2 regions of the Streptosporangium sp. CA-115845 genome follow, and region 1 is predicted to be linked to the other one. Evidence: riboswitches for the same ligand, from Rfam matches in the RefSeq annotation. Region 1 holds a riboswitch; the other holds the start of a gene.
The links. Region 1 has a riboswitch for cobalamin ahead of ACQP0P_RS17215 (CbtB domain-containing protein). Riboswitches for the same ligand answer to the same signal wherever they lie in the genome.
Positions count from the first base shown of each region.

Region 1 (10,202 bases):
CACGTCCGGGCGCCGGAACGGCGGATCGCGGTGATGCTGTCGGCGTACCCGACCAAGCACTCCAGGATCGGCAACGCGGTCGGCCTGGACACCCCCGCCAGCGTGGTCAGGCTGCTCACGGCCATGACGGAGGCCGGGTACGACCTCGGAGACGGTTTCCCCGGCGTGGCGGAGCGGGACGGCGACGCGCTGATCCACGCGCTGATCGCGGCGGGTGGCCAGGACCAGAACTGGCTCACCGAGGAGCAACTGGCCGCGAACCCGGTGCGGATCCCGGCCGCGCGCTACCGGGCGTGGTTCGAGACGCTGCCCGAGGACCTGCGGCATGGCATCGAGGCGCACTGGGGGCCGCCGCCGGGCGGGTTGTTCGTCGACCGGAGCCGCGATCCCGACGGCGAGATCGTGCTGGCCGCGCTGCGCGCGGGCAACCTCGTGGTGATGGTCCAGCCGCCGCGCGGCTTCGGGGAGAACCCGGTCGCCATCTACCACGACCCCGACCTGCCGCCGAGCCACCACTATCTGGCCGCCTACCGGTGGCTGGCCGACGACTTCGGCGCGCACGCGATCGTGCACGTCGGCAAGCACGGCAACCTGGAGTGGCTGCCCGGCAAGTCGGCGGGGATGTCGGCCTCCTGCGGCCCCGACGCGGCGCTCGGCGACCTGCCGCTGGTCTACCCGTTCCTGGTGAACGACCCCGGTGAGGGCACCCAGGCCAAGCGGCGGGCGCACGCCGTACTGGTCGATCATCTGGTGCCGCCGATGGCCCGCGCGGAGACCTACGGCGACATCGCCCGGCTGGAGCAGTTGCTGGACGAGCACGCCTCGATCGCGGCCATGGACCCGGCCAAGCTGCCCGCCATCCGGGCGCAGATCTGGACGCTGATCCAGGCCGCCAGGCTCGACCACGACCTGGGCGTCGACGACCGGCCGCAGGACAGCGGGTTCGACGACTTCCTGCTGCACGTCGACGGCTGGCTCTGCGAGGTCAAGGACGTCCAGATCCGCGACGGCCTGCACGTGCTCGGCAGCGCCCCCGAGGGGAAGGCCCGCGTCGACCTCGTGCTGGCCATGCTCCGCGCCCGCCAGATCTGGGCCGGTCAGGAGGCACTCCCCGGCCTGCGTGAGGCCCTCGGCCTGGCCGAGGACGGCGGCGCCGCGAGGGTGAGCGTGGACGAGGCCGAGTCGCTGGCCCGCGCCCTCGTCGAGGGCATGGAGGAGCGCGGCTGGGACCCGTTCGCCGTCTCCCCCGTCACCGCGTCCGTCCTTGCCGGCCGGAGTGACCGCGACTCCGGAGTCCTGGCCACCGTGGAGAAGGTGCTCGGGTTCGCGGCCGGGGAGATCGTGCCCCGGCTCGCCAGGACCACGGACGAGATCGGCGCGGTGCTGCACGCGCTCGACGGCGGTTACGTTCCCGCCGGGCCAAGCGGGTCGCCACTGCGCGGGCTGATCAACGTGCTGCCGACCGGGCGGAACTTCTACTCCGTCGATCCCCGGGCGGTGCCCAGCAGGCTGGCCTGGGAGACCGGGCAGGCCATGGCCGACTCCCTGCTGGAGCGGTACCGCTCCGACACCGGTGAGTGGCCGCGCTCCGTCGGGCTGTCGGTCTGGGGTACCAGTGCCATGCGCACGGCGGGCGACGACGTGGCGGAGGTGCTCGCGCTGCTCGGCGTGCGGCCGGTCTGGGACGAGGCGTCCCGGCGGGTCAGCGGCCTCGAACCGGTCCCGCTCGCCGAACTCGGCCGGCCCAGAATCGACGTGACCGTCCGGATCAGCGGGTTCTTCAGGGATGCCTTCCCGCACGTCGTCACCATGCTGGACGACGCCGTACGGCTGGTCGCGGGCCTCGCGGAGGCCGCCGAGGAGAACTACGTGCGGGCGCACGCCGACACCGACCTGGCCGCGCACGGCGACGAGCGTCGGGCCACCCTGCGGATCTTCGGCTCCCGGCCGGGTGCCTACGGCGCGGGCCTGCTGCCGCTGATGGAGAGCGGGAACTGGCGCGACGACGCCGACCTGGCCGAGGTGTACGCGGTCTGGGGCGGCTTCGCCTACGGCCGCGACCTCGACGGAACACCGGCGCGGCAGGACATGGAGAGCGCCTACCGGCGGATCGCGGTGGCCGCGAAGAACGTCGACACCCGCGAGCACGACATCGCCGACTCCGACGACTACTTCCAGTACCACGGCGGGATGATCGCCACCGTGCGGGCGCTCACCGGCCGGGCACCCGCCGCGTACGTGGGCGACAGCACCCGTCCGGACGCGGTGCGGACCAGGACCCTGCACGAGGAGACCGCGCGGATCTTCCGCGCCCGGGTGGTCAACCCCAACTGGCTGGCGGCGATGCGCAGGCACGGGTACAAGGGCGCGTTCGAGCTGGCCGCCACCGTGGACTACCTGTTCGGCTACGACGCCACGACGGGAGTGCTGGCCGACTGGATGTACGACAGGCTGGCCGCCACCTACGTCCTGGACCCGGAGAACCGGGCGTTCATGGCCGCGTCGAACCCATGGGCGTTGCACGGCATCGCCGAACGGCTCCTTGAGGCGGCCGACAGGAGGATGTGGGAGCACCCCGACCCCGAGATCATGACGGCCTTGCGGGAGGCGTACCTCAGCATCGAGGGCGACCTGGAGGACCGCTGACCCGCTCCGCGACGGCGGGGGCGGCAGGGTCGGTGCACGGTCACCGCCCCCGAGGTGAGCGCGCACCGCCGGACTCGCCGCGGCCCCGGAGGGAAAACGGTTCGATCGACGACCGCCGGACTTGCCGCGGCCCCCGAGAGAACGGTGGTTCGGTCGACGGCCGCCAGACCGGTGCGGGGTGCGGGCGGTTCAGCCGATGGCCGCGACCAGGCGTTCGGCCAGCTCGGGGCTGCCGGCCCAGTGCAGGTGCAGGTAGGAGGCGGCCAGCAGGGGCTCGGCGAAGCCGTCGGCCGCGCCCCTCCAGCGGAACAGCGGCGGCGTCGCGTGCCCGGGATCGGTGGCCGTGCGGTGGAACTCGTGGCCCCGGTAGCGCTCGCCCTCGCGGGTGAGCACGGACTTGGCGGTCGCCACGGCGTCACGGTAGCCCAGCATAAGCCTGCCGGTCATCGTCGCGGTGACGTCGAGCCTTCCGCACATGGGATGGCCGTCCAGCTCGCGCGCCAGGTAGAGCAGCCCGGCGCACTCGGCGACGATCGGGCCGTCGAAGGCGGCCACCCGGCGGCGGAGCGGCTCGTTGGCGGACAGCTCCGCCGCGTACATCTCGGGGAAACCTCCGCCGATGACGACCGCCCCGGCGTTCTCGGGGAGGCACTCGTCCCTGAGCGGGTCGAAGGTCGCCACCTCGGCCCCCGCCGCCGCGAGCAGCTCGACCTGCTCGGCGTACCCGAAGGTGAACGCCGCCCCGCCCGCCACGGCCACGACCGGCCGCCCACCGGACGCGGTCGCGGTCACAGCCGGGGACGGGGGCAGGGCCGGAGTCCAGGGATGCGCGGGCAGCGGCGGCGCCGAGCGCGCCAGGGCCACCAGTCCTTCGAGGTCGCAGGAGCCGGCGACCAGGGCTCCCATCCGCTCCACCGCCGCCACCGCGTCCCCGCTGCGCTCGGCCGCCGGGATCAGCCCGAGATGGCGGGAAGGGGTCGCCACCCCGTCCACCCGCGGGATCACGCCCAGTACCGAGATGCCGCTCTCGTCCAGCGCGGCGCGGCAGATCTCCTCGTGCCGCGGCGAGCCGACCCGGTTGAGGATCACCCCGGCCAGCCGGACCCGGGTGTCGAAGGAGGCGAAGCCCTGCACGAGCGCGGCCACGGACCTGCCCTGCCGCGCGGCGTCCACCACCAGGACCACCGGCGCGCCGATCAGCCGGGCGACGTGCGCGGTGGAGGCGAAGTCCCCGCTGCCGGCGCCGTCGTACAGGCCCATGACCCCCTCGACCACGGCGATGTCCGCGTCCCGCGCACCGTGCAGGAAGAGCGGCGCGACCCGGTCCTCACCGGTCAGCCAGGGGTCAAGGTTGCGGCCCGGGCGTCCGGTGGCGAGCGCGTGGTAGCCGGGGTCGATGTAGTCGGGGCCCACCTTGTGCGGGGAGACCCGCAGGCCCCGCGCGCGCAGCGCCGCCATCAGGCCGGTCGCGACGGTGGTCTTCCCGCTGCCCGAGGACGGCGCGGCGATCACCAGTCGCGGCACTACCATTCGATGCCCTTCTGACCCTTCTGCCCGGCGTCCATCGGGTGCCTGACCTTCCCCATCTCGGTCACCAGGTCGGCGACCTCGACCAGCCTCGGGTCGGCGTCCCTGCCGGTGATCACAACATGCTGGTTGCCCGGCCGCGAGGTCAGGGTGGCGACCACGTCGTCCACGTCCAGCCAGCCCCACTTCAGAGGGTAGGTGAACTCGTCGAGCACGTAGAAACGGTAGGTCTCCGCGGCCAGGTCGCGCCTGATCTGCGCCCAGCCCTCGCGGGCGTCGGCGGCATGGTCCTCCTCGCTGCCCGGCCGCTGGATCCACGACCAGCCCTCGCCCATCTTGTGCCAGGTCACGCTGCCGCCCTCGGCGGACTCACCGAGCACCACCAGCGCCCGTTCCTCGCCGATGCGCCACTTGGCCGACTTGACGAACTGGAACACCCCGACCGGCCAGCCCTGGTTCCACGCGCGCAGCGCCATCCCGAAGGCGGCGGTGGACTTCCCCTTACCCGGCCCGGTGTGCACGATCAGCAGTGGCCGACTGCGGCGCTGGCGCGTGGTGAGCCCGTCCTCGGGCACCGTGTCCGGCTTGCCCTGCGGCATCTCAGACCGCCTTCCGGTAGTCGGTCCGGTGGTCACGGACGAGCCCGCCGAGCCCGCCGCTCGCCGCGAGCGCGTCGAGCCGTACCGCGGGCGCGCCCAGCCTGGCCGCGAGGTCGAGGGCCAGGGCGAGCCGCACCGGACCGCTCTCGCAGTCGACCACGACCCCCGCCGTACCGGCGAGCAGCGCGGCGGGGGCCGCCAGGTCGGACCCCGAGGTGGCCCGGCCGTCGGTGACCACCACGAGCAGCGGCCTTCTGGCGGGGTCGCGCAGCCGCTCCACCCTGAGCACCTCGGCGGCCCGGCGCAGCCCGGCCGCCAGCGGGGTGCGACCGCCGGTCGGCAGCTCCCGCAGCCGCGCCGCGCCGACCTCGACCGAGGAGGTCGGGGGCAGCACCAACTCCGCCGTGGATCCCCTGAAAGTGATCAGCCCGACCTTGTCCCGCCGCTGGTAGGCGTCGAGCAGCAGGCTGAGCACAGCCGCCTTGACCTCGCGCATCCGCTGCCGGGCCGCCATGGAACCGCTCGCGTCCACCACGAAGAGCACCAGGTTGCCCTCCTTGCCCTCGCGGACGGCCTCGCGCAGGTCGGTGTCACGTACCAGCAGGCCGGGGCCACTGCGACCGCGCTCGCGCTGGTACGGCGCGGCGGCGCGGAGCGTCGCCGACAGGTGCGGCCGCTGGAGCCTTCCGGTGGGAACCCGCGATCCGGTGGTCCGCCCGTTGGGGGTACGGGCCCGCGACCGCCGGCCCGAGGCGCCGTCGCCCAGCCCGGGGACCTGCAAGGGGCGCACCCGGTACGGTTCGGCGGCGGCGACCACCCGCTCCGCGCAAGGACGGTCCGGCGAGGCGTCGTTCCCGTCGGAGGCACCTGGAGCACCGGAGGCACCGGCCCCGGAACCACCGTCGGGCAGGCCGCCGTCGTTGGAGCCGTCGGCGGCGCCGTACGGGCCACTCTCACTGGAGGCGCCGGCCTCGGGAGCGTCCCCGGAGTCCGCGGGGCCCTCGGGACCGTCCGAGACCCCCGGCCCGCCATCCGGGCCGCTGTCCGGGCCGCCATCCGGGCCGCTGTCCGGGCCGCTGTCCGGGCCGCTGTCCGGGTCGTCCGGTTCGTCGCCGCCGTGCTCCGCCAGGAGGTCGTCGAGGCGTGACTCGTCAAGGCCCGGCGCGTCGAACGGGTCGCGGCGGCGGCGGTGCGGCAGCGAGAGACGGGCCGCCTCGCGTACGTCCTCGGCCGTGACCTCGGCGCCGCCGCGCCAGGCCGCGTGCGCGATGGCCGCGTTGGCCATGACCAGATCGGCCCGGAGCCCGTCCACCTCGAAGGCGGCGCACACCGCTGCGATCTGGCGCAGCCGGGCATCCGGCAGCACGACCTGCCTGACCCGCTCCCTGGCCTCGACGATCCGCCGCGCCAGAGCCGCCTCCTGTCCCGCCCACCCGGCGGCGAAGGAGGCGGGGTCGGCGTCGAAGGCCAGCCGGCGCCGTACCACCTCGGCCCGCTCGTCCGGATTCCTGGACGCCCGCACCTCGACGGTCAGCCCGAAACGGTCCAGAAGCTGTGGCCGCAGCTCACCCTCCTCCGGATTCATCGTGCCGACCAGCAGGAACCGCGCCGCGTGCCGTACCGAGACCGACTCGCGCTCGACGAAACAGGTGCCGAGCGCGGCGGCGTCGAGCAGCAGGTCCACCAGATGGTCGTGGAGCAGGTTGACCTCGTCGACGTACAGGACACCTCGATGCGCGGCGGCGAGCAGGCCCGGCTCGAACGCCCTGACCCCCTCGGTGAGCGCGCGCTCGATGTCGAGCGCGCCGACCAGCCGGTCCTCCGACGCGCCGACGGGCAACTCCACCAGCACGGCCGGACGCTCCTGCCCGCTCTCGCCCGCGCCGTGCGGGCCGTCGGGGCAGCCCGGGTCCGGCTCGGCCGGGTCGCAGGAGAAGCGGCAGGCGGCGATCACCTTCACGGCGGGGAGCTGTGCGGCGAGCGCGCGGACGATCGTGGACTTGGCGGTCCCCTTCTCCCCCCGGACCAGCACACCGCCCACCCGTGGGGAGACCGCGTTGAGTATCAGCGCGAGCTTGAGGTCGTCGAGACCGACGACGGCACTGAACGGGTAGGCACCGATCACGAGGTTTCCTTCTGCGAGATCCTGCTGACGTGTCCGGCCCGACGGACCTTCAGTTCGGGGCCGCCGCGAGCGCGTCGCGGCGGACGGGGTGCCGCACGGCGATGCCGTACAGCACGCCGATGGCCGACCAGAGCACGAGTTGGGTTCCGAGGGAGGACAGGCGGAAGTCCCACAGCAGCTGGGCGGGGAAGCCGTCGGGCACCTCGTCGACCGCCGGCAGCACGAACAGGGTGACGATCACGGGCACCAGGAAACCGGCCGCGCCGGCGAGCCAGGGCCTGGCCGGCACCTTACGGGCGCAGGCCACTCCCACCGCCACGGACAGCAGGCCGATGGCGACCAGGACCAGGTACAGCGTGGTCCGGCCGCCGATGGTGTCCGGGTCACCGACGGCGGGCGGGTTGGCCGGGTACTTGACGAACGGCACCAGCACGAGCGCGACGAACGCCGTGGCGGCCATCGTCGCGGCCAGCACCACGTCGGAGCGGGGGCCGATCCGGCCGCGCAGCCCGGCGAAGACGAGGGAGAAGACACCCCCCACGGACATGCCGTACAGGGCCAGGGCGAGGAAGAGCCCGGCCTGCTGGCCGGACCGGCTGACCAGTGCCTCCTCCCCGTGGGAGTGCCCGGCCTCGGTCTGGGCATGGGCGGCGGCCTCTTCGAGCGCGATGGCCTGGCCGATGTTCGGCTCGCCGAGCAGGTAGCCGAACACGGCGGCGATCAGCCCGGCGACCAGCCCGACGAGCAGGCCGCGGAGCAGCAGGGTACGGATCACGGCGCGGTCTAGTGGCAGGGAACGCCGAGCAGGTGGCGCCCGTCGTGCATGAGCTCGTGCAGATAGTCGCCCGCCTGCGACACCGCCCCCTGGTCGAAGGTGACCAGGTAGGCCACCAGCAGGAGCAGCGGAACCGCCACGAGCCAGCGGGCCAGGTGGGAGAGGGGAACGGGCTGAGAAACGGACAGCTCACGCATGAGTAGCCTCCTTGGGGATGACGCGTCCCGACAGATGAGGACGCGGCGGCCAAGTAACCTGGCTCCCGGAACTCACGTTCCGGATACAGTGGCGCGACCGCACCGGCTTCTCACCGGACTTCCCTCGGACCACCGCGAAATCGTCCGCAATGTAACCCTTTTCGTGGCGGGCCGTCAAACAAGGTGATTCGTCACGGCGCGGCGGACCTGGCCCGCTCCCCGGCCCGGATGGATCGGGCTTTCGGAGGTGAGCCTCCGCTGCGCGGGCCATCCGGCCATGGCGGCGACGAGCGGAGACCGACCGGATGCCCCCCGAAGGCCGCCGCGACAGGTGCTCAGCGAGACACCCTGCGGAGCAGGTAGGTGTCCATGATCCAGCCCTTGCGCGCCCGTGCCTCGGCACGCAGCTCGCGGATGCGGTCGGCGACCTCGGGCACCGGTCCGGCGACCAGGATCTCATCGGGGGTGCCTAGGTAGGCGCCCCAGTAGATGTCGAAGTCGGCGCCCAGATCCGCGAAGGCGCAGTGCGCGTCCAGCATGACGACGACGTCGTCGGCCGAGGGCCCCTCCTCGGCGAGACGCCGGCCGGTGGTGACGTGCACCGGCCGGGCGACCCGGGTCAGGCTGACCCGATGCCGGGCGGTGAGCGCGGACACGCTGCTGACACCGGGAATCACCTCGTGCTCGAACCGGACCGAGCCCCGCTGGTGAATCTCCTCGACGATGGCCAGGGTACTGTCGTACAGGCCCGGATCGCCCCACACCAGGAAGGCACCCGTCTGCCCCTCGGCGAGCTCGTCCCGGATGAACCGCTCGCAGATGTCGGCGCGGCGCGAGCGCCAGTCCTCGACCGCGGGCGCGTAGTCGGGCGTGGTCCGGTCCCGTTCGGGATCGCCGGCCTCGACGATCCGGTACGGCGAGCGGGCGTGCGCGTCGACGAGGTCGTGCCGCAACTGGACGAGGTCGTGTTTGACCTCGCCCTTGTCCAGGACGAAGAACACGTCGGTACGGGCGATGGCCTTGACCGCCTGGAGGGTGAGATGGTCGGGATCACCGGCACCGATGCCGATGATGAGGATTCGCTTCACCCGACAGAGTCTGCCCGTACCGCTTCGAGATCCGGCACGGGGGTTACCGCCGGTCAACCGGCGAGCAGCGTGCGGGCCAGGCCGATGGCGGCGGCCACGGCGATGAACCAGGCGGTGTTGAGCCTGGTGCGCCACTGCAGCAGCAGCGCGAGCACGGCCAGTGCCACGGTGAGCGGGTCGACGAACGCGTCACCGGCCAGTTGCAGGGTGACACCGGCCATCAGGGCCAGCGCGGTGGCGTTGACACCGTCCAGGAACGCCGATGACCAGGCCCGGCCGCGGATCCGGTCGACGAGCCGGGTCAGCAGGCCGACCAGCACGAACGACGGGGTGAAGATGGCGACGGTGGCCAGCACCGCCCCCGGCAGGGCGGCGGTGACGTAGCCGATGAAGGTGGCGGTGGTGAACACCGGCCCCGGGGTGAACTGGCCGATGGAGATCGCGTCCAGCAACTGGTCGCGAGTGATCCAGCCGAGCCGCCGTACGAAGTCGCCCTCCAGGAAGGCCAGCAGGACGTAGCCACTGCCGTACAGCACCGAGCCGATCTTCAGGAACGTCAGGAACAGCTCGGTGAGCCGGCCGCCGGTGGGGCCGGGAACCAGCAGCGGCACCAGCAGCAGGCCCGGAGAACCGCGACGCGGCAGCCAGAGGTGCCTGGTGCCGGCCGCCATCACCACCAGCCCACCGACGGCCAGCACGAGCAGCTCGTTGACACCGAGCAGGTACAGCGCCAGTGCCACCGTGGCGACGAGCGCGGTCAGCCGGCCCTTGATCGCGGTCCTGAGCAGTCCGGCCAGGGCCCACACCACGATGGCCACCACCACCGGTTTGATCCCGTACAACAACCCCTCGACGGCAGGGGTCCGGCCGTAGCGGACATAGGCCCAGGCCAGGGCGAGGACGATGGCGAAGGCGGGCAGGATGAAGCACACCCCGGCGGCGATCAGCCCCTTCCAGCGAGCCCGGTCATAGCCCAGGTGGATGGCCAGCTCGGTGGAGTTGGGGCCGGGGATGAGGTTGACGGCGCCGATCAGGTCGACGAAGCGCTCATCGGAGACCCAGCCGCGCCGGCGCACCAGTTCGTCGCGCATCATCGCGGTGTGCGCGGCCGGGCCACCGAATCCGATCACACCGAGTTTCAGGAAGACCCCGATGACCTCGCCCAGCGCGTGTACCGGCCGTCCGCCGGATCCGCCGCCGGTGTCATCGCGCGAAGCGTCCATCATGGCCTTCCATCTTGGGGGG
Region 1 is NZ_CP191988.1:3,313,535-3,323,736, reverse strand. It holds gene cobN (cobaltochelatase subunit CobN) at 1-2,646, shown strand, start outside; gene ACQP0P_RS17235 (cobyrinate a,c-diamide synthase) at 2,836-4,176, opposite strand; gene cobO (cob(I)yrinic acid a,c-diamide adenosyltransferase) at 4,170-4,772, opposite strand; gene ACQP0P_RS17225 (magnesium chelatase subunit D family protein) at 4,774-6,897, opposite strand; gene ACQP0P_RS17220 (CbtA family protein) at 6,947-7,672, opposite strand; gene ACQP0P_RS17215 (CbtB domain-containing protein) at 7,681-7,869, opposite strand; adenosylcobalamin (AdoCbl) riboswitch at 7,873-8,019, opposite strand; gene cobF (precorrin-6A synthase (deacetylating)) at 8,205-8,957, opposite strand; gene chrA (chromate efflux transporter) at 9,011-10,183, opposite strand.

Region 2 (10,202 bases), 3.0 Mb from region 1:
GTCGGGAGCGGGGTGCCGCCGAGTGCCAATCCGGCCGCCGCGACCGCCGCCGAGCCGCCGAAAAGCCCTACGAGCACTCCCGGAACCCGGGGATCGTCGTCCCCCCTCGGGACACGTCCGGTACGAAGGCGATAGAGCAGGGGCCCGTTACGACGGAGGAGTTCGGCGATGTCCCTCGGCACCTCAGGATCGACCACCACGCGTTGCACAGGCTCGCCCCCTTTGCCACGTTTCAAAAGCATAGCGATTAACGGTGTTTCAGGTTATGCGTCCTCCCATGGTGCCTCTTTTGGTGTCTCTTTGCCCGCCGGTGACGCGGGCCAAAAAGGTGATCGTGATGATTGTTCCGGACCCGAGGTCGCGTCAGGCGGGGTTCGGGCGGGGAAGTCCGGGTGAGAGCGGGCCGGGAGGGCCTTTGCCGGATGCTCCGGCGGACCTCGCGAGGCCGAGGTTGTCGGAGGGGGACCGGATACGACAAAGTGATCACAATGAAGGAGCGGTTCGTTTCCGTCGCGGTTCTCGGGCTGGTCGTGGGCTGTGGCTCCGAGGCGTCGCTCAGCCAGAACGTGCTGGATCAGGTGCGGCGGCAGGGAGCGGCTCCGGAGCTGATCTACGTACTGGAGCTGCCGGGGTACGAGCTGGCCGTGCTGTCGGCCGGCGTGTTCGGGAATGACGGGTTCGGAGCCGTCTACTTCTCCGAGGGCTCGCTCGTTCAGCTGAGGGTCGACCGCGGCACGTTCAGCGACGCCCGGTGCGCGGACACGCCGCTGATGGACGCGGATCCGCCGGGGGCTCCGGTGAGGTGTGAGCGTGACGAGGTGGGCTGGTACCGCTCGGGCGGGGGCCGCCATGAGTACACGGCGGTCCGAGCCGATCACTTCATCCGGTTGAACGGCGGCGTCGACGAGGTCGACCGGGCCGCGCTGAAGGCGGCCGTGGCCGGAGCGCGGCAGGCGATCCCGGATGGTTTCGGGACGCCCTTGTCGCCGTCCGCTCCGGTGGAGCGCGGCGATCTGCCGACCAGCGGCGACGGTGCGCCGAACAATAAGGTGGGACCCGGCGGCTGACCCGCGGGCCGCGCGGGATCCGGGCGCCGGGGCCTCGCTCCTGTCGCTCCGCGCGGGTGGCACGGCGCCGGGAAACAGAAAATCCCAGACCGAGGGCCTGGGATTTATCCGGTGGACGATACAGGGATTGAACCTGTGACCTCTTCCGTGTCAGGGAAGCGCTCTCCCGCTGAGCTAATCGTCCTCGGGTACCACCAGAGCGGAAGACGGGATTCGAACCCGCGACCCTCACCTTGGCAAGGTGATGCTCTACCACTGAGCCACTTCCGCATTTCGCTTCGGGTTTCCCCTTGGCGCTCGCACTACCCTACCGGATCCCGGGGGTCCGCAGGTCGTGCGCTGAGGTGGAGACGGGATTTGAACCCGTGTAGACGGCTTTGCAGGCCGTTGCCTCGCCTCTCGGCCACTCCACCAGCCAGATCCTGAAAGGACCTGCCGGAGCGGAAGACGGGATTCGAACCCGCGACCCTCACCTTGGCAAGGTGATGCTCTACCACTGAGCCACTTCCGCGTGCTCCCCGGAGACGACTCCGGGGCACGTGGAAACTCTAGCGCCTCCGCGGGGCGGATGTGCGCAAGGATCGGGTCTGACGAAGGTCTTCACCTGCTGACCGGTTGGACGTCGGAGGCCCGGACGAACATGATCCGGTGCCCGAACTGGATCTGCCGGTAGCGGATCTCGCCCCTGACGACGCGGTGCTCGGCAGGATCGAAGGCGGCCGCCCGCAGGTACGAGGCACGGGTCGTCGGGCCGGAGCTGTAGAACTGCCCGGCGGGTATCGAGTACTGCAACGGGGTCAGGGCCTGCACGGGGACGCCCACGGGGTAGGCATGCGCCTTCGGATAGGCCCTGCCGTACACCCTGATCGGGGAGCGGCCGGGTCTGGGCGTCACCAGAGGGCCCGACGCGGGCAGGGAGGTGGGGGCCTCGGCGGGGTCGCTGAACCACGCCTTCCGGCCGAGGTACCAGATCGCGGTCCAGCCGTCCCTGCGCTCGGCGAGCGCGTACCGCTGGCCGCTGGAGGCGCGGGCGGCGTGGTCGTAGACGCTGTACGTGGAGTCGCCGGTGGGGTGCTTGCCGATATCGGAGACCAGTGGCGCGGTGAGGGAGGGGCGGGTGTGCAGCCAGACCGAGGAGGCGCCCAGGCTGCGGCACCCTCCAGGACAGCCGGTGAAGTTCGGGCTGTTGGTGCCGTAGTCGGGCTTGATCAGCACCGAGCGCGCGGCGTCACCGCCGGAGGCGCGCAGCGGGCTGCCGAGCAGTTCGAAGTAGTGGCTCCAGTCCCAGTACGGGCCGGGGTCGTCGTGCATGCCGCCCACGGTCTCCGGGGTGGTGCCCGGCACGTTGTCGTGTCCCAGGATGTGCGCCCGGTCGAGGGGGACGTCGTACTTGGCCGCGAGGTGGCGTACCAGTCTGGCCGAGGCCCGGTACATCGCCTCGGTGAACCAGGATCCGCCCCTGGCCAGGTACCCCTCGTGCTCCAGGCCGATGGAGCGGGAGTTGACGTACCAGTTTCCGGCGTGCCAGCCGATGTCCCTGGCCCGTAGGTGCTGGGCGATGTGGCCGTCGCTGGAGCGGATGGTGAAGTGCCAGCTCAGGTATTCGGGGTTCTTGACCAGGCGGGTCATCGCGTCGTAGCTCGTCTCGCCGTCGTGGATCACGATGTAGTCGATCCTGCGGGGACCGTCGGAGCGGTCGTGGTTGCCGTAGCCGCCGCCCTTGAGCCGCCGGTAGACGGCGGGGAGCCACTCGCAGGAGACGTTCCTCGGGCAGTCGGGCCCCGCGACGGGAGTGGTGGTGGCTTTCCCGGCGGGGGCCGCCACGGGTCTCGCCGCGGGGCCCGCCGCGGGTTTCGCGGTGGGGCCCGCGGTGGGTTTTGCGGTGGGTTTCGCGGTGGGCAGGGGGGAGGGGGCTGCGGCGAGCACTGTGGCGATCTTCGCGGCAGGCTCCGTCGCGGGCTTCACGGCGGTGTCCGTGACGGGGGCGGAGGTGGGGGCGGGGCTGGGGGTGGGACGGTGCGCGCGGCGCTGTGCCATCGGGGCGGGCGGTTCGGGGAGAGGCGGTTCGGGGGGGAGTGGCGCCCGCGGTACGGAAAGGCCCGGCGTCGCGGGCAGCACCACCCGTTCGCCGTCGTCGGTCACCCGTGCGGCACCGGCCTGGATCGTCGCGTAGACCTCGTCGGCGAAGGACCGTGCCGCCTCCGTTCCCGCGGCGCCCTCCTCCGGTACGCCGGGATAGCGGGCCACCGCGTCGTACCAGCCGGCCGCACCGGCGTCGGGGCTCCCGCCGGTGCGGCGCCGGTAGTCGGCGAGCAGCGCGGCACCGCCCAGGATGTTGGCGGAGGGGTCCTCGCGCAGCCGGCGGAGGGGCAGGCCGGTCAGTTCCGAGGCCCGTCGCAGGGTGTCCTGGGGCGGGGCCGGCGCGACGGGCGGAAGGGCGATCACGCGTGGTCGGGTCTCGTCGCCGCGCGGGTCCTCGCCGACGCCGTGCGGCCGGCCCGGTCTGGCCCGGCCGTCGACCAGATGCATCGGGCCGTAGCCGGCGGAGACGCTGGGCAGCCCGCGGTGGCCCTCCCAGCGGGACTCCAGGTAGGAGACCGCGAGCAGCACGCTCTCCGGCACCCCGTACGTCCGCGCGGCCTTCGCGAAGGCGTCCTGCCTGCCGGACCGCGCACCCGTTCCCGCCGTCGGCGGTGTGCCGGCGACAGCGCCGGGGGAGGTCGCGGTCGTGGCGGGTGCCGGGCGCTTCCGGGGCCGTGTCATCTGATCCCCCGGGTATGCCGCCTGTGCCGGGACGGCCGAGACCAGTACGGCGAGAGCGGTGACGACGGTGATCCCCGGCAGGCGGCGCATGATGGTTCCTCCCCCTCTGATGGCTACTTAGAGTTATCAGAGATTGCCGACTGTCGCGCGTTGTGGCGAAGTTGCAGCATTGTGGAGATTCTCTGCCCGAAATCGGGCAGAAAACTTGGTGTGCTCTCTCCCGGATGCGTATGGTCCTGCTCTGTGCCCACGACACGGCATCCGTATGAGGATCTGATCACCCACCTGACCCGGACGAGCGCCCTCGGCCCGGGCGAAGCGGCGCGAGTCGTCGCCGACGTGCTGGCCTACTTCTCCGAACCCCTTGAGGAGTTCGTCAGGCGGCGTCACGCGGAGCTCAAGGGGAGAGGGCTGGTCAATGACGAGATCTTCCCCAGGCTGGCCGCCGAGCTGGCGGTACGCCGTGTCGCGGCACCCGAACTCTCCCTGCGCCAGCTGCGCCGGATCGTCTATGGATAAGGAACGGTTACATGTGTGGAATCGTGGCCTATGTAGGGCCCAAGGACGCGGCCCCCATCCTGCTGGAGGGTCTGCAGCGTCTTGAGTACCGGGGCTACGACTCGGCCGGGGTGGTGGTCTCCAACAAGGGTCTGAAGATGCGCAAGGTCAAGGGCCGGGTGGCCGACCTGGCGGCGGTCGTGCCCGCGCGGTTCAAGGGCGGGCTGGGCATCGGCCACACCCGCTGGGCCACCCACGGCGCGCCCAGTGATGTCAACGCCCACCCTCATCTGTCCACCGACGAGCGCATCGCCGTCGTGCACAACGGCATCATCGAGAACGCCGACGAACTGCGCGCCAAGCTGGAGGCCGACGGTGCGATCTTCCTGTCGGAGACCGACACCGAGGTGCTCTCGCACCTGATCGCCCGTACGGTCAAGGAGGCCGACTCCCTGGAGGAGGCCGTCAGGACCGCGCTCAAGCGGGTCGTCGGCACGTACGGCATCGCGGTGATCGACTCCGAGCGCCCCGGCGAGGTGGTGGTGGCCCGCAACGGAAGCCCCATCGTGCTGGGCATCGGTGAGAAGGAGATGTTCGCCGCGTCGGACGTCGCCGCGCTGGTCCGCTACACCCGCCAGGTGGTCCACCTGGAGGACGGCGAGATCGCCGTGCTCAAGGCCGACGGGTTCAACACCTTCGCCAGCGACGCGCGGGAGACGGCCAAGGAGACGCTGACCGTCGACTGGGAGGCCGGGCACTACGACACGGGCGGTTACGAGCACTACCTGCTCAAGGAGATCTCCGAGCAGCCCGACACCGTGGCCAGGACGCTGCGCGGGCGCCTGGACGACCGCTTCCACATCGCCCACCTGGGCGGCCTCAACATGGACGCGCGGGAGACCCGCTCGTTCCGCCGGGTGAAGATCATTGGCTGTGGTTCCGCGTACTACTCGGGCCAGATCGGCGCGCAGCTCATCGAGGAACTGGCGCGCATCCCGGCCGACGCGGAGCCGGCCAGCGAGTTCCGCTACCGCAGCCCGGTGGTGGAGGCCGACACCCTGTACGTGGCGATCAGCCAGTCGGGGGAGACCTACGACACCCTCGCCGCCGTCCAGGAGCTCAAGCGCAAGGGTGGCCGGGTGCTCGGCATCGTCAACACCGTGGGCAGCGCGATCGCCCGCGAGTGTGACGGCGGCCTCTACCTGCACGCGGGTCCCGAGGTCTCGGTGGCGAGCACGAAGGCGTTCACCTCGACCGCCGTGGCCTTCGCGCTGCTCGCGCTGCACCTGGGCCGGGTGCGTGACCTGTCTCCCGCAGACGGCCGCCGGATCTGCGAGGGGCTGCGGAGGCTGCCGGACCAGATCAAGGAGATCCTGGCGCTGGAGCCGCGGCTCAAGGAGCTGGCGCAGAAGTACGCCGAGGCGCCGAGCATGATGTTCGTGGGCCGGGTCCGGGGATATCCGGTGGCCCGCGAGGGCGCGCAGAAGCTCAAGGAGATCTCCTACGTGCACGCCGAGGCGTACCCGGCCAGCGAGCTCAAGCACGGGCCGCTGGCGCTGATCGGCCCGGACATGCCGACCGTGGCGATCGTCCCCGACGACGAACTGCTGGACAAGAACCTCACCACGCTGGGTGAGATCCGCGCCCGGGGCGGCCGGGTGCTCATGGTCGGTCACCGCACGGCCGACCCCAAGCTGGCCGACGACTGCGTCGTGGTGCCCAGGAACGAGACCGAGCTGGACCCGATCCTGCTGTCGATCCCGCTCCAGCTCTTCGCCTACCATGCCGCCGTGGCACTGGGGCGGGACGTCGACAAGCCCCGCAACCTGGCCAAGAGCGTCACGGTGGAGTGAGACGGCTCCCGGGGCGACCGCCGACGATGGTCGCCCCACCGGGGGGTGGGCCGCAGTGACACCCCCGATCTATAACGGATAGTGATAAAGCGGTAACCTATGGTATAGGGGGTTCTTGGGGGAAGGGGCGCTTATGCGCCGTAGGAGGTTTTTCGCGCTGGTGGCGGGTGCCATGGTCGTCGCGGGTTGCGACCTGACCGGTGATTCCGCCGACGTGGCCGTGGGCCGCCTGAGCATCCTCGAACCCACCGCCGACGGCCACGGCTGGGACGGGATCGCGGGCCGGCTCGCCTCCGTCCTGGTCCTGTCGGGGCTGGCGCGCTCCGCCATGGCCGTCGAGCGGCCGGGAGCCCTGGCTTCCGTCCCGCGTGACGCGTTCGGCGCCGTACGCGGCTCGTTCACACGCGAGGGCAGGCTGCTCGTCACCGCGATGCCGATGGTGACGGCCGCGGAGATCGCCAACACCGCCGCGGTGGTGGACGCCACCACCCCTCTCGCCCGCCTGGTCGGCGACTGGACGGTCCTGGTCGTCCCCTCGGACTCCCGCCTGCGCACCTTCGAGGACTTCGCCGCGGAGCTGCGCCGCAACCCGGCGGTGCTGACGGTCGGCGGCCGGCCGGAGGGCGGTTCCGACCACGTGCTCTACGGCATGATCGGCAAGTGCCTCGGGGTGGACGCCCGGTTGCTGGAGTACGCGGGGTTCCTTGGCGCCGAGGATGCCGCCGAGGCGCTCCAGGTCGGACGGGTGGCGGCCCTGCTGGGGTCGGCCCGCGCCCTGCGGCCCGAGATCATCGCGGGCCGCCTGCGTCCCCTGGTGGTCTCCTCGGGCAACCGGCTCGACGGGATCGACGCGCCGACGCTCCTGGAGGTCGAGGTCCGGCTGGAGTACAGCGACTGGTGCGGCCTGCTGGGACCCAAGGGCATGAGCCAGACGGACCGGGACGCCGCGATCGCCCTGTGTGACAGGATCGATGCCGCGCCGCGCTGGCGCGCCCTGTGCGCGGCCAATGGATGGAGCCGGGTCTACCTCAGCGGTGACGACTTCCGCCAGTGGCTCTTCACCGAGACGGCCCGCACCCGCGGGGTGCTCCACGAGCTCGGGCTACTGAAGTCCTCCGACACAACTTGTTGGGGTAGTTGCGTCAGGCGCCCCTAGATGTAGGATCCTGCTCGTTGCTGGTTCGCCCCGGGAGGGGCGAGGCAAGAGGGAACCCGGTGAGATTCCGGGACTGCCCCGCAGCGGTGAACGGGAACGAAAGCCGTCATGTGAGCACTGGGTGAACCATGCCTGGGAAGCGACGGCCGGTAGGCACGCGCAGGGCGCCCGTGAGTCCGAAGACCTGCCGGTGACGTGATTGTCCAGGGCCTCGTGGGAGGGCCCGCGGAACGAGGCGGTCCGGCGTGCCCGGGATCGCTCGCGGACGCGTGCCCCTCCGGCGGAGCCGTACGGGGAAGTCAGAGCGAGCGAGGAACACCACGTGACACAGGCCTTGGCAGGGATCTCAGCAGGGACCGCGGCGGGAACCGTGGCGGAGAACGCCGGGAACGCGCCGGTCGATCGCAGGCTGGCCATCGACGAGGCGGCGGCCCGGGTGATCACCGACCCCGAGAACTCCAGGGTCGCCGCCGCGCTGCTGGCCGAGCTGATCGCCGACGAGGCCGCCGAGCACGGCGTCCGCGACTTCTCCGAGTCGGTCGCCGCGACGCACGAGGCGGGGTTGATCGCCGACGGGCTCGCGGAGTTCGTGGCCGCCCACGCCGGGGTCCTGGACGCGCTCATCGAGCCGGACGCCGACGCCAGATTCGAGTACTTCGGGCTGCGTACCGTCTACGACCGCTACCTGCTGCGTCACCCGCGCACCCGCAAGGTGCTGGAGCGCCCGCAGCACTTCTTCCTCCGGGTGGCCTGCGGCCTGTCCGAGACCGTCGAGGAGGCCGCCGAGCTGTACACGCTCATGGCCACCCTGTCCTACCTGCCCAGCTCGCCCACGCTGTTCAACTCCGGCTCGCGCCGGCCCCAGCTCTCCTCGTGCTTCCTGCTCGACTCGCCCCGCGACGAGCTGGAGGCCATCTACGAGCGCTACGGGCAGGTCGCACGGCTGTCGAAGTACGCCGGGGGCATCGGGATCGCCTGGAGCCGGATCCGCTCGCGGGGCTCGCTGATCCGCGGTACCAACGGCCATTCCAACGGCATCGTGCCCTGGCTGCGCACCCTGGACGCAAGCGTCGCCGCGGTCAACCAGGGCGGCCGCCGCAAGGGCGCGGCCTGCGTCTACCTGGAGCCCTGGCACGCCGACATCGAGGAGTTCCTCGAACTGCGCGACAACACCGGCGAGGAGGCTCGCCGCACGCACAACCTGAACCTGGCCAACTGGATCCCCGACGAGTTCATGCGCCGGGTCGAGGCCGACGGCGTGTGGTCACTGTTCGACCCCAAGGATGTTCCGCACCTCACCGACCTGTACGGCGCCGCGTTCGACGACGCCTACCGGGCCGCCGAGGCCGAGGGCCGGTTCACCACGCAGCTCCCCGCCCGCACCCTGTACGGCCGGATGATGCGCACGCTCGCCCAGACCGGCAACGGCTGGATGACCTTCAAGGACGCGGCCAACCGGACCTCCAACCAGACGGCCAGGCCGGAAAACGTCATCCATCTGTCGAACCTCTGCACCGAGATCCTCGAGGTCACCAGCGACGCCGAGACCGCGGTCTGCAACCTCGGCTCGATCAACCTGGCCGCCCACCTGTCTCCGGACTCCGGAGACGGCGTCGACTGGGCGCGGCTGCGCGCGACGGTCCGCACCGCCGTGCGGTTCCTCGACCGCACCATCGACCTGGGGTTCTACCCGACCCCCGAGGCTCGGGCCGCCAACCAGAGGTGGCGCCCGATCGGGCTCGGCGTGATGGGCCTGGCCGACGTGCTGTTCACGCTGCGGCTGCCGTTCGACTCGCCGCGGGCGCTGGAGCTGTCCACCCGGATCTCCGAGGAGATCGCGCTGGCCGCCTACCGGACCTCCTCGGACCTGGCCGCGGAGCGGGGCCGCCACCCCTCGTACCAGGAGACCAGGGCCGCCGCCGGGGTGCTCCACCCCGACCACTACGGGGCTGCGACGTCGGCCGCGTGGACGGAGCTCAGGGAGCGGATCGCCGGAACGGGGCTGCGTAACTCGCTGATGATCGCGATCGCGCCCACGGCCACGATCGCCTCCATCGCCGGCTGCTACGAGTGCATCGAGCCGCAGGTCTCCAACATCTTCAAGCGCGAGACCCTCTCGGGTGAGTTCCTCCAGGTCAACCGCTATCTCGTCGCCGACCTGCGGGCCCGGGGGCTGTGGACCTCGCGGATCCGTGACGCGATCAAGCGCGCCGACGGCTCCGTCCAGGACATTCCCGAGATCCCCGCCGAGCTGAAGCTGCTCTACCGGACCGCCTGGGAGCTGCCGCAGAAGGCGCTGATCGACCTGGCCGCCGCCCGCACCCCGTACATCGACCAGTCGCAGTCGCTGAACCTGTTCATGGCCACGCCGACCATCGGCAAGCTCTCCTCGATGTACGCCTACGCCTGGAAGTCGGGCCTGAAGACCACCTACTACCTGCGCTCGCGCCCGGCCACCCGGATCGCGCAGGCCACCGTGGCGGCACCGGTGGACGGAGAGGTCCCCGTCCTCGACCCCCAGGCCGTCGCCTGCTCCCTGGAGAACCCCGAGTACTGCGACGCCTGCCAGTAGACCTGCCGGCGGCCCGTCCCAAGGGCACCCCGTCACCCCTCAGCCACCCCGAAAGGCATTTTCCCGATGTTGCTCGACCCCGGCATGGATCTCACCCTGCGGCCGATGCGCTACCCCGAGTTCTACGAGCGCTACCGGGCCGCGATCCGCAACACCTGGACCGTCGAGGAGGTGGATCTCGCCTCCGACCTGGCGGACCTGGCGAGGATGACGCCCGAGGAGCGTCACCTGATCAACCGCCTCGTGGCGTTCTTCGCCACCGGCGACTCGATCGTGGCCAACAACCTCGTCCT
Region 2 is NZ_CP191988.1:6,284,554-6,294,755, reverse strand. It holds gene ACQP0P_RS30440 (hypothetical protein) at 1-209, opposite strand, end outside; gene ACQP0P_RS30435 (hypothetical protein) at 489-1,067, shown strand; tRNA gene ACQP0P_RS30430 (tRNA-Val) at 1,180-1,251, opposite strand; tRNA gene ACQP0P_RS30425 (tRNA-Gly) at 1,266-1,337, opposite strand; tRNA gene ACQP0P_RS30420 (tRNA-Cys) at 1,410-1,480, opposite strand; tRNA gene ACQP0P_RS30415 (tRNA-Gly) at 1,507-1,578, opposite strand; gene ACQP0P_RS30410 (N-acetylmuramoyl-L-alanine amidase) at 1,668-3,920, opposite strand; gene ACQP0P_RS30405 (hypothetical protein) at 4,074-4,349, shown strand; gene glmS (glutamine--fructose-6-phosphate transaminase (isomerizing)) at 4,361-6,181, shown strand; gene ACQP0P_RS30395 (Bug family tripartite tricarboxylate transporter substrate binding protein) at 6,315-7,337, shown strand; cobalamin riboswitch at 7,342-7,543, shown strand; gene ACQP0P_RS30390 (ribonucleoside-diphosphate reductase subunit alpha) at 7,660-9,909, shown strand; gene ACQP0P_RS30385 (ribonucleotide-diphosphate reductase subunit beta) at 9,976-10,202, shown strand, end outside.
Region 2: it holds a riboswitch for cobalamin, as region 1 does, so the genes downstream of both, ACQP0P_RS30390 (ribonucleoside-diphosphate reductase subunit alpha) here and ACQP0P_RS17215 (CbtB domain-containing protein) in region 1, are expected to answer to the same signal.